Variovorax paradoxus: one gene and its partner. The protein of the gene in region 2 interacts with the protein of the main gene of each other region in a pairwise test. Links are inferred from orthologs where the notes say so. Each region holds a gene or a part of one and is shown on either strand. Other genes may lie near its edges.

What was found.
Region 1: the proteins of dnaQ (region 2) and dnaE interact in binary tests that used the Escherichia coli proteins (3 or more experiments, as listed by UniProt). The link is inferred for Variovorax paradoxus from one-to-one orthologs.

The regions. Positions count from the first base shown.
Region 1 is NZ_CP091716.1:3,458,201-3,463,289, reverse strand. The notes cover bases 1-4,101. They hold dnaE (DNA polymerase III subunit alpha), read right to left. Parts: upstream 3,720-4,101; coding sequence 201-3,719; downstream 1-200. Other genes in these bases: L3V85_RS16060 (sulfurtransferase), read left to right, coding at 3,782-4,101; L3V85_RS16070 (peptidoglycan D,D-transpeptidase FtsI family protein), read left to right, coding at 1-175. In the rest of the region: more of L3V85_RS16060, read left to right, coding at 4,102-4,573; L3V85_RS16055 (response regulator), read left to right, coding at 4,596-5,089. UniProt on the Escherichia coli protein: DNA polymerase III is a complex, multichain enzyme responsible for most of the replicative synthesis in bacteria. This DNA polymerase also exhibits 3' to 5' exonuclease activity. The alpha chain is the DNA polymerase catalytic subunit.
Region 2 is NZ_CP091716.1:4,580,789-4,585,259, forward strand. The notes cover bases 1,578-4,471. They hold dnaQ (DNA polymerase III subunit epsilon), read right to left. Parts: upstream 3,439-4,471; coding sequence 2,716-3,438; downstream 1,578-2,715. Other genes in these bases: L3V85_RS21265 (peptidoglycan recognition protein family protein), read left to right, coding at 1,578-2,145; L3V85_RS21270 (hypothetical protein), read left to right, coding at 2,178-2,522; fdx (ISC system 2Fe-2S type ferredoxin), read right to left, coding at 3,438-3,776; hscA (Fe-S protein assembly chaperone HscA), read right to left, coding at 3,783-4,471. Outside these bases: L3V85_RS21255 (NAD(P)/FAD-dependent oxidoreductase), read right to left, coding at 39-1,148; L3V85_RS21260 (stereocilin), read right to left, coding at 1,189-1,311; more of L3V85_RS21265, read left to right, coding at 1,543-1,577. UniProt on the Escherichia coli protein: DNA polymerase III is a complex, multichain enzyme responsible for most of the replicative synthesis in bacteria. The epsilon subunit contain the editing function and is a proofreading 3'-5' exonuclease.

The sequences.
Region 1 (5,089 bases), 1.1 Mb from region 2 along the record:
CATGTCGCCCATCGACAAGCCGCGCATCATCGTCGCGGTGATGATCGACGAGCCCAGCGCCGGCAAGTACTTCGGCGGCCTGGTCGCGGCGCCGGTGTTCAGCCAGGTGGTGCAGCAGACGCTGCGCATCATGAACGTGGTGCCGGACCTGGCGGTGGCGCCGCTGTCGCACTGAGCCCCTTTTCCGGGGCGCCAGAGGCTCAGTCGTAAACGATCTGCGCCTTGCCCGCTTCCGCCTGCGCGGTCCAGCTGGCAAGCGCCGCATCGGTCGGGAAGAACTTGGCGCGCTCGCCCAGTTGCAGCTCGACCTGCGCGCCGCCGCGCGCCATCGACAGCCGCACCGGCAGGCCCTGGATCAGGTCGCCGACCTCGGTCTGCTCGGTGCGCGGCGGAAAGTCCTTGATCAGGCGCGCGATGTCGGGCGCCTTGCCGTTCACCGCCACGCGCAGGAACTTGCCGAAGCGGCAGCGCGCCGTGGCGAGGTCCCACACCTGCTGCACCTGGAAGCGCGCCTCGAAGCCGCCGCGCGCCGGTTGCAGCCTGCCGCTGACGATGACGAGCTCGTCGTCCTTCAGCGTGTTGCGGTTGGCGTTGATGAGCGCCTCGTCGGCGGTGGCGTCGATCGCGTCCGACTTGTCGTCGAGCTTGAAGATCGCCAGCCGGCCGCGCTGGCCGTTGATCACGCGGAAGTCGCTCACGATGCCGGCAATGACCTGCTGGTCGCGGCTGTCGAGCAGGTCACCGATCTCGCGCTTGCAGAAGCGCCGCACTTCGTGCGAGACCTCGTCGAACAGGTGGCCCGACAGGTAGAAGCCCACGGCCGTTTTCTCGAGCGTCAGGCGCTCCTTCACGCCCCACGGCGTGGCGTCGACCAGGTCGGGCTCCGCGGTGGCCGAGCCGTGCTCGCAGTCGCCGAAGATGTCGACCTGCGAGGCGTTGGCCGCGGTGGCAATGGCAAATTCGAAGGCACGGTCGACCGAGGCGATCAGCGACGCGCGGTTCTGCTGGATGGCGTCGAAGGCGCCGGCCTTGATGAGCGCTTCCACCGTGCGCTTGTTGATGCGCTGACGGTCGATGCGCACGCAGAAGTCGAACAGGCTCTTGAACGGGCCGCCCTCTTCGCGCGCCCGCACCACGGCCTCGACCGCGAGCTGGCCCGTGCCCTTGACGGCGCCCAGCCCGTAGCGAATGACGCGGTCGGTCACGGGCTCGAAGCGGTAGTTGCCGCGGTTCACGTCCGGCGGCTCGAAGGTGATGCCGAAGTTTTTCTGGGCGTCTTCGAACAGGAGCTTGAGCTTGTCCGTGTCGTCCATTTCCACGGTCATGTTGGCGCAGAAGAACTCGGCCGTGTAGTGAACCTTGAGCCAGCCCGTGTGATACGCCAGCAGCGAGTAGGCGGCGGCGTGCGACTTGTTGAAACCGTAGCCCGCGAACTTCTCCATCAAGTCGAAGATTTCGTCGGCCTTGTCCTGCACGATGCCGTGCGTGGCAAGTGCGCCCGCGCGGAACTTCTCGCGGTGCTCGGCCATTTCCTCGAGCTTTTTCTTGCCCATCGCGCGGCGCAGCAAGTCGGCGCCGCCGAGCGAGTAGCCGCCCAGGATCTGCGCGGTCTGCATCACCTGCTCCTGGTAGACCATGATCCCGTAGGTCTCGGAGAGCATCTCGGCCACGGCCGGGTGCGGATACTCCACTTCTTCGCGGCCGTGCTTGCGCGCCACGAAGCTGGGAATCAGGTCCATCGGGCCCGGTCGGTACAGCGCGTTCAGCGCGATCAGGTCTTCCAGCCGCGTGGGACGCGCATCCTTCAGCATGCCCTGCATGCCGCGCGATTCGAACTGGAACACCGCCTCGGTCGTGCCTTCGGAGAACAGCCGGTAGGTGGCCGCGTCGTTCAGCGGTATGTTTTCGAACGCGAAGTTCTCCTGGCCCTTGTGGCGCTTCATGATGAACTCGCGCGCAATCTCCAGGATGGTGAGCGTGGCAAGACCCAAGAAGTCGAACTTCACGAGGCCGATGGCTTCGACGTCGTCCTTGTCGTACTGGCTCACGGCCGATTCGCTGCCGGGCTGCTGGTAGAGCGGGCAGAAGTCGGTGAGCTTGCCCGGCGCGATGAGCACGCCCCCGGCGTGCATGCCGATGTTTCGGGTCATGCCTTCGAGCTTCTGCGCGAGCTCGACCAGCATCCTCACTTCTTCTTCCTTCTCGATGCGCTCCGCGAGCTGCGGCTCCATCTCGATGGCGTAGTTGTTCTTGTCGCCTTCGATCTTCTTCTCGGGCGGGTACTGCAGCGTCACCGACATGCCGGGCTTGTTCGGAATCAGCTTGCTGATGCCGTCGCAGAACATATAGCTCATGTCGAGCACGCGGCCCACGTCGCGGATGGCCGCTCGCGCGGCCATGGTGCCGAAGGTGGCGATCTGGCTCACGGCGTTGCGGCCGTACTTGTCCTTCACGTAGTCGATCACGCGGTCGCGGTTGCCCTGGCAGAAGTCGATGTCGAAGTCGGGCATCGAAACGCGTTCGGGGTTCAGGAAACGTTCGAACAGCAGCTTGTATTCGAGCGGGTCCAGGTCGGTGATCTTCAGCGCATAGGCCACCAGCGAGCCGGCGCCCGAGCCCCGGCCCGGGCCCACCGGGCAGCCGTTTTCCTTGGCCCACTTGATGAAGTCGCCCACGATCAGGAAGTAGCCCGGGAACCCCATGTTCAGGATGGTGTTGATCTCGAACTCAAGCCGTTCCACATAGCGCGCGCGCTGCGCTTCGCGCTTGGCCTCGTCGGGGTACAGGTGCCTCAGGCGCATCTCCAGGCCCTCGAACGACTCCTGGCGGAAGAAGTCGTCGATGGGCATGCGCACGCCCTCGCTGATGAACGGCGTCGGAAAGTCCGGCAGCTGCGGCTTGCCCAGCACCAGCGTCAGGTTGCAGCGCTTGGCGATCTCGACCGTGTTGGCCAGCGCGCTCGGCACGTCGGCAAAGAGCGCCTGCATTTCGGCGGTCGACTTGAAGTACTGCTCTTCGGTGAAGCGGCGCACGCGACGCGGGTTGCCCAGAATCTCGCCCTCGGAAATGCACACGCGCGCCTCGTGCGCCTCGTAGTCTTCGCGGGCCGCGAACTGCACCGGGTGCGTCGCCACCACCGGCAGCTTGAGCCTTGCGGCAAGCTGCACCGCGGCAATGACATGCGGCTCGTCCTCGGGACGACCGGCGCGCTGCAGCTCGATGTAGAAGCGGTGCGGAAAAATCCCCGCCAGCTGCAGCGCGAGTTCGGCCGCGCGCTCGCCCTGCCCTTGCAGCAGCGGCTGGCCCAGCGGCCCGGCCTGCGCGCCCGACAGCGCGATCAGCCCGCCCGACAGCTCCTGCACCCACTCCAGCTTGCAGGCGGCCTGCGACTGGCCGCGCGCCACGTTCTGCGTCCAGGCCCGCGCCAGCAGCTCGGAAAGGTTCAGATAACCCTCCATGCTCTGCACCAGCAGCACGATGCGGGTCAGCGCGCCGGGCTCCTTGCCCAGCCCGTCGATGAAGATTTCGGCGCCAATGACCGGCTTGACGCCCTTGCCCCGCCCCTGCTTGTAGAACTTGACCGCCCCGAACAGGTTGTTCAGGTCGGTGATGGCCAGTGCGGGCTGCTTGTCGGCAGCCGCGGCCTTGATGGCTTCATCGATTCGGTTGGTGCCGTCGACGACGGAAAACTCGGTGTGCAGGCGCAGGTGAACAAACATGCGGCCATTGTAGAAAGCACCGCATCCACCATGTGAGTTGGGGTTCCCTACAATCCCGCCCCGTGCAAGAGATTTTGAATATCGCGGCCTACAAGTTCGTGGCCATCGACGACAGCCCCGAGCTGCGTGAAGACCTGCGCGCCCGCGCCCAGGCCCTGGACCTCATGGGCACCATCCTGCTGGCGCCGGAGGGTATCAACCTGTTTCTGGCGGGTTCGGCCGACGGCGTACGGACCTTTCTGGCCGATTTGCGCGCCGACGCCCGCTTCGCCGACCTCGAGGCCAAGGAAAGCTGGTCCGCCACGCAGCCCTTTCGCCGCATGCTGGTGAAGCTCAAGCGCGAGATCATCCGCATGGACCACCCGGCGATCCAGCCCGCCGCCGGCCGCGCGCCCGGCGTCGATGCCCCCACGCTCAAGCGCTGGCTCGATCAGGGCCACGACGACGAGGGCCGCGAAATCGCCCTGCTCGACACGCGCAACGACTTCGAGGTCGACGAAGGCACCTTCGACGGCGCCATCGACTGGCGCATCACCAAGTTCACCGAGTTCCCGCCCGCCCTGAAGGAGCACCGCGCCGATTTCGCCGGCAAGACGGTGGTGAGCTTCTGCACCGGCGGCATCCGCTGCGAGAAGGCCGCGATCCTGATGCGCGAGGAAGGCATCGAGAACGTGCTGCAGCTCGAAGGCGGCATCCTCAAGTATTTCGAGCAGGTCGGCGGCGCGCACTACCACGGCGACTGCTTCGTGTTCGACGGCCGGCGCGCGCTTGCGCCCGACCTGAGCGCGCGCGCGGCCGATGCCAGCGCACGCGCGGCGGAAGACATCGACCTGAATCTCGGCCTCAAGACCTGACCCCAACAACCGGCAGCCTCCCATGCGCATCCTCCTGGTCGAAGACGAACTGGACATGGCCTCCTGGCTGATCCGCGCATTGACCCAGAGCGGCTTCGTGGCCGACCATGCGCCCGACGCGCGCACCGCCGAAGCCTTCATGGCCGGCACCGAATACGACGCCATCGTGCTGGACCTGCGCCTGCCCGACAAGCACGGCCTGAGCGTGCTGGCCGACATGCGCAACGCCGACGACCGCACGCCGGTGCTCATCCTCACCGCGCAGGGCGCCCTGCAAGACCGCGTGCGCGGCCTGAACCTGGGCGCCGACGACTTTCTTTCCAAGCCCTTCGAGCTGGTCGAGCTCGAGGCGCGCCTGTCGGCACTGGTGCGGCGCAGCCGCGGCAAGCAGCACCCGCGCCTGCAGTGCGCCTCGCTCTCCTACGACAGCCAGAGCCATGCCTTCACGCTGCGCGGCACGCTGCTGTCGCTCACGCCGCGCGAGCAGGCCGCCCTCACGGCACTCTTGATGCGCAG
Region 2 (4,471 bases):
GCGACAGATGTGCGGACTTGTGCCCTTGATTCACTCACTCAAGCTTCCGTACCCGCCAGCAGGCGGGCGACATGCGCCCCGATCGCCAGGCTGCTCGTGAGCCCCGGCGACTCGATGCCGAACAGATTGACCAGGCCCGCCACACCGTGCGACGAGGGCCCCTCGATCACGAAGTCCGCAGCCGGCTCGCCCGGCCCCGAGATCTTGGGCCGCATGCCTGCGTAGCCGGGAATAAGTGCGCCGTCGGGCAGCGCCGGCCAGTACTTGCGCACCTCGGCATAGAAGCCGTCGCCGCGCGCGGGGTCGACCACGAGGTCGTCGGCCGAAGACACCCACTGCACGTCGGGCCCGAACTTGGCCTGGCCGCCGAGGTCGATCGTCAAATGCACGCCCAAGCCGCCCGGCTCGGGAACCGGATAGACGAGGCGGCCGAAAGGCGCTCGCCCCGACAGGGTGAAGTAGTTGCCCTTGGCGAAATACTCTTGCGGCACCGACGAGGCGGGCAGCCCCTCGAATCGACGGGCCAGCGCCGGGGCTCCGAGCCCCGCTGCATTGACCACCGTCCGGCAGCGCAACGCCGTGCCGTCCTGCGCGATCAGCACGATGCCGTCGGCACCACATTCGGCGCGCGTCACCGGTGATTTCAGCGCGAGCATGCCGCCCGCGTTCTCGAGGTCGCCGAGCAGGCTCAGCATCAGCGCATGGCTGTCGACGATGCCGGTGCTGGGCGAATGCAGGGCCGCCACGCATTGCAGTTGCGGCTCCAGCGCCTTGGCCTGCTGTTCGGTAAGCAGTTCCAGATCGTCGACCCCGTTGGCAGCCGCCTTGACCCGGATCGCCTCGAGTTGACCGGCCTGTTCGGGCGACGTCGCCACGATCAGCTTGCCGCAGCGCCGATGCGGCACGCCGCGCTCATCGGCATAGGCGTACAGCAGTTGCTTGCCCTCGACGCAAAGCCGTGCCTTCAGCGAGCCCTTCGGGTAATAGATGCCCGCGTGAATCACCTCGCTGTTGCGCGAACTCGTTGCAGTGCCGATGGCACCTTCGGATTCGAGCACCAACACCTCCCGGCCCGCGAGCGCCAACGCGCGCGCCACGGCCAGCCCCACCACTCCAGCGCCGATGACGGCGCAATCAATTTCGTCCATCGTGCGAGCTTATCGCGGCCCGCACGATGCACGAACAAACTCAACTCACCGAGGGTGGCGGCTCGGGGTCGGTGGGTTCGTCCGGTGGCGTGCTCGGGCCTTCATCGGGCTCGACGGGCAGGTCCGGCGTCACGGGGGTCGGAAGATCGGGATGAGTGGCCATGGTCTTGCTCCTTTCATCCAGGTTCTAGGCCAGTGCCGTGGGAAGTGCGACAGCCCTTGGCTGCACTTGCCGTCGGTGCCAACCGACAGTCAAGTAAGGCGGAAGCAATCAGCGCCGCGGGCTCTGTCAAATCGCGTTACCAATGCGGTTTTGTCATCCGCGATCGATGTGTTTTACTTCGACGCGCTGACAGAGCAGCAACGAGCATCGCTTTCTTCTGGAGGGAGAGAAATGTCCACCATCGACACCAACGGGATGCTGGTCGATCCCAAGGTGATACCCAGGCGGTCATCCGGCATCGAGCACGGCGCATTGCCCAGTGTGCTGGCCATCGTCGTTCACCAGACCGATTCCAGCACCGCCGAGTCCAGCCTCAACGGCTACCAGGCGGGCGGCAACGGCGCCCACTTCCTGATCGACAAGAACGGCCAGATCTACCAGACGGCCAGCGTGTATGCGCGCTGCTATCACGTCGGCAAGCTGATCAAGTCGAAGTGCCTCACCATCAACAAGAGCACTTGCGACACGTCAGCCATGGCCAAGATGCTGGCGATGTCGTGGACCAGCCAGATCAACGCCATCGATGCGCATGAGCGCGCAAAGCCCTACCCCGATCGGTATCCGGTGAACAACGACTCGATCGGCATCGAACTGGTCGGCCTGCACATCGACGACAAGAGCTACGAGGACGTGACAGCTGCGCAGAACGCGTCGCTTCAATGGCTGATCGATGAGCTGTACCTGCAGTTCAACCTGAAGTCGAGCGACGTCTACCGGCATCCGACGGTGTCGTACAAGAATCCAGGCGAAGCGAGTTCGGCGCTATGGAAGTAAGAATCCGCGTTCTTGCGTTGGCGGTTGGTGCCATGCTTGTCGCTTCGTGTGCGACCCGCGACGCTGCGTCGTTCACGAACGTCTACGTCGCAGACTTCCACACCGACGAACCGGCCGCGGCCTGCCGGACATCCGATGTGCCGCAGAGCCACGGCAAGGCGCGCGAATTCTTTTCTCGCGCGAAAGAGGTCGACTACAAGACCTTGCACGACAACTACCAGCTGGCGCCCTGCTACGTCGAAGGCACGCTGACCCGGCAAGGCAGGTCGTGCGACTGGCAGATCCGGGCGGGTGCCACAGGGTCGGTGCAATGCGGGGAGCAGAAGCTCTACTTCGCTTGCGATAACTGCGACGACCTCTTCGGCGCGAAGCAGTAAAAAGACCGGACGCGCAAAACAAAAAAGCGACCTGGAAATCCAGGTCGCTTTTTGATGATGGTGGGCGGTGGAGGCTTCGAACCTCCGACCCCAGCAGTGTGAATGCTGTGCTCTACCCCTGAGCTAACCGCCCAAAACAACGCGTTTGACTGCGTTGCTTTGAATTACGAATCGCGTTCAGCGAAGCCTCAGATTATGCCACAGCTTTTTCGTCATTTTGACGAAACAGTGTGCGGCCACCAGAAGATTTATCGAGTTGAGCCAGCACGCCCTCGTGCGCGGCGAGTTCTTGCTCCGCTGCCAGGATCACCGGCAGCTCGAACTGGCTCAGGTCCATCGCCACGACGGCGGTGCCCACCTCGGGCTCGCTCGACGCCACATCGATGAGCAGCGCATCCTGCCCGCGTGTGAGGTTGATGTAGACGTCAGCCAGCAACTGGGCGTCCAGCTTGGCGCCGTGGAAGGTGCGGTTCGAACGATCGACGCCGAAGCGGTCGCACAGTGCATCGAGCGAATTGCGCTTGCCCGGATACACCAGCTTGGCCATGGCCAGTGTGTCGGTCACTTCCGCAACGAAGGTGCGCAGCGGGGGAAAACCGGCGCGCTCGAACTCCTTGTTGAGGAAGCCCACGTCGAAGGCCGCGTTGTGAATGATCAGCTCGGCATCGCGCAGGTACTCGACGATGTCGTTCGCCAGCGTCGCGAACTTCGGCTTGTCGCGCAGGAAGTCGGTCGTCAGGCCGTGGACCTTCAGCGCGTCTTCGTGGCTCTCGCGCTCCGGGTTGAAATAGATGTGCAGGTCGTTGCCGGTGAGCTTGCGGTTGAACAGCTCCACGCAGCCGAGCTCGATGACGCGGTCGCCGTTTTCCGCGGAAAGCCCGGTGGTTTCGGTATCGAGGACGATCAAGCGACTCATCAGTGGTTTTCCTTGGCGTGATTGATCGAGTATTTGGGAATCTCGATAGTCACATTCTCCTGCGCCAGGATCGATTGGCAACTCAGGCGCGATTGCGGCTCCAGGCCCCAGGCACGGTCGAGCAGATCTTCTTCGCCCTCTTCCGCTTCGTTGAGCGAGTTGAAACCCTCGCGCACGATCACGTGGCAGGTGGTGCAGGCACAGCTCATCTCGCAGGCGTGCTCGATGTTGATGTGGTTGTCGAGCAGCGCCTCGCAGATCGAGGTGCCTGCGGGCGCGGTGATTTCGGCGCCTTGCGGGCAGTACTCGGGATGCGGGTAGATCTTGATCGTGGGCATGTTGTTCTAGAGAGATTCGACCTTGCGGCCGGCAAGTGCGCGCGCAATGCCCGCGTTCATGCGCTGTGCGGCAAAGGCCTCGGTGTCGTCGGCCAGCTTCTTGGTTGCGGCCTCGATGGCGCCGGCGTCGTTGCTGGTCTTGGCGGCTTCGCGCAACTGCGCCATCGAAGCGTCGATGAGCGTGCGCTCTTCGTCGCTCAGCAGATCGCCATCGGCATCGAGCGCGCTCTGGGTGGCGAGCAGCATGCGGTCGGCGTCGACGCGCGCCTCGACCAGCGCACGGGCTTGCATGTCCTGCTGCGCGGTGGAGAAGCTTTCCTGCAGCATGGTCGCGATCTGGTCGTCCGACAGGCCGTACGACGGCTTGACGGCCACGCTGGCCTCGACGCCGCTGCCCTGCTCTTTGGCGCTCACGCTCAGCAGGCCGTCGGCATCGACGGTGAAGGTCACGCGAATGCGCGCCGCGCCGGCCGCCATCGGTGGAATGCCGCGCAGCGTGAAGCGCGCGAGGCTGCGGCAGTCGGAGACAAGGTCGCGCTCGCCCTGCACCACGTGCAGCGCCAGCGCGGTCTGGCCGTCTTGGTAGGTCGTGAAGTCCTGCGCCATCGCGGTCGGGATGGTCTGGTTGCGCGGCACGATGCGCTCGACCAGCCCACCCATGGTCTCGATGCCGAGCGACAGCGGGATCACGTCGA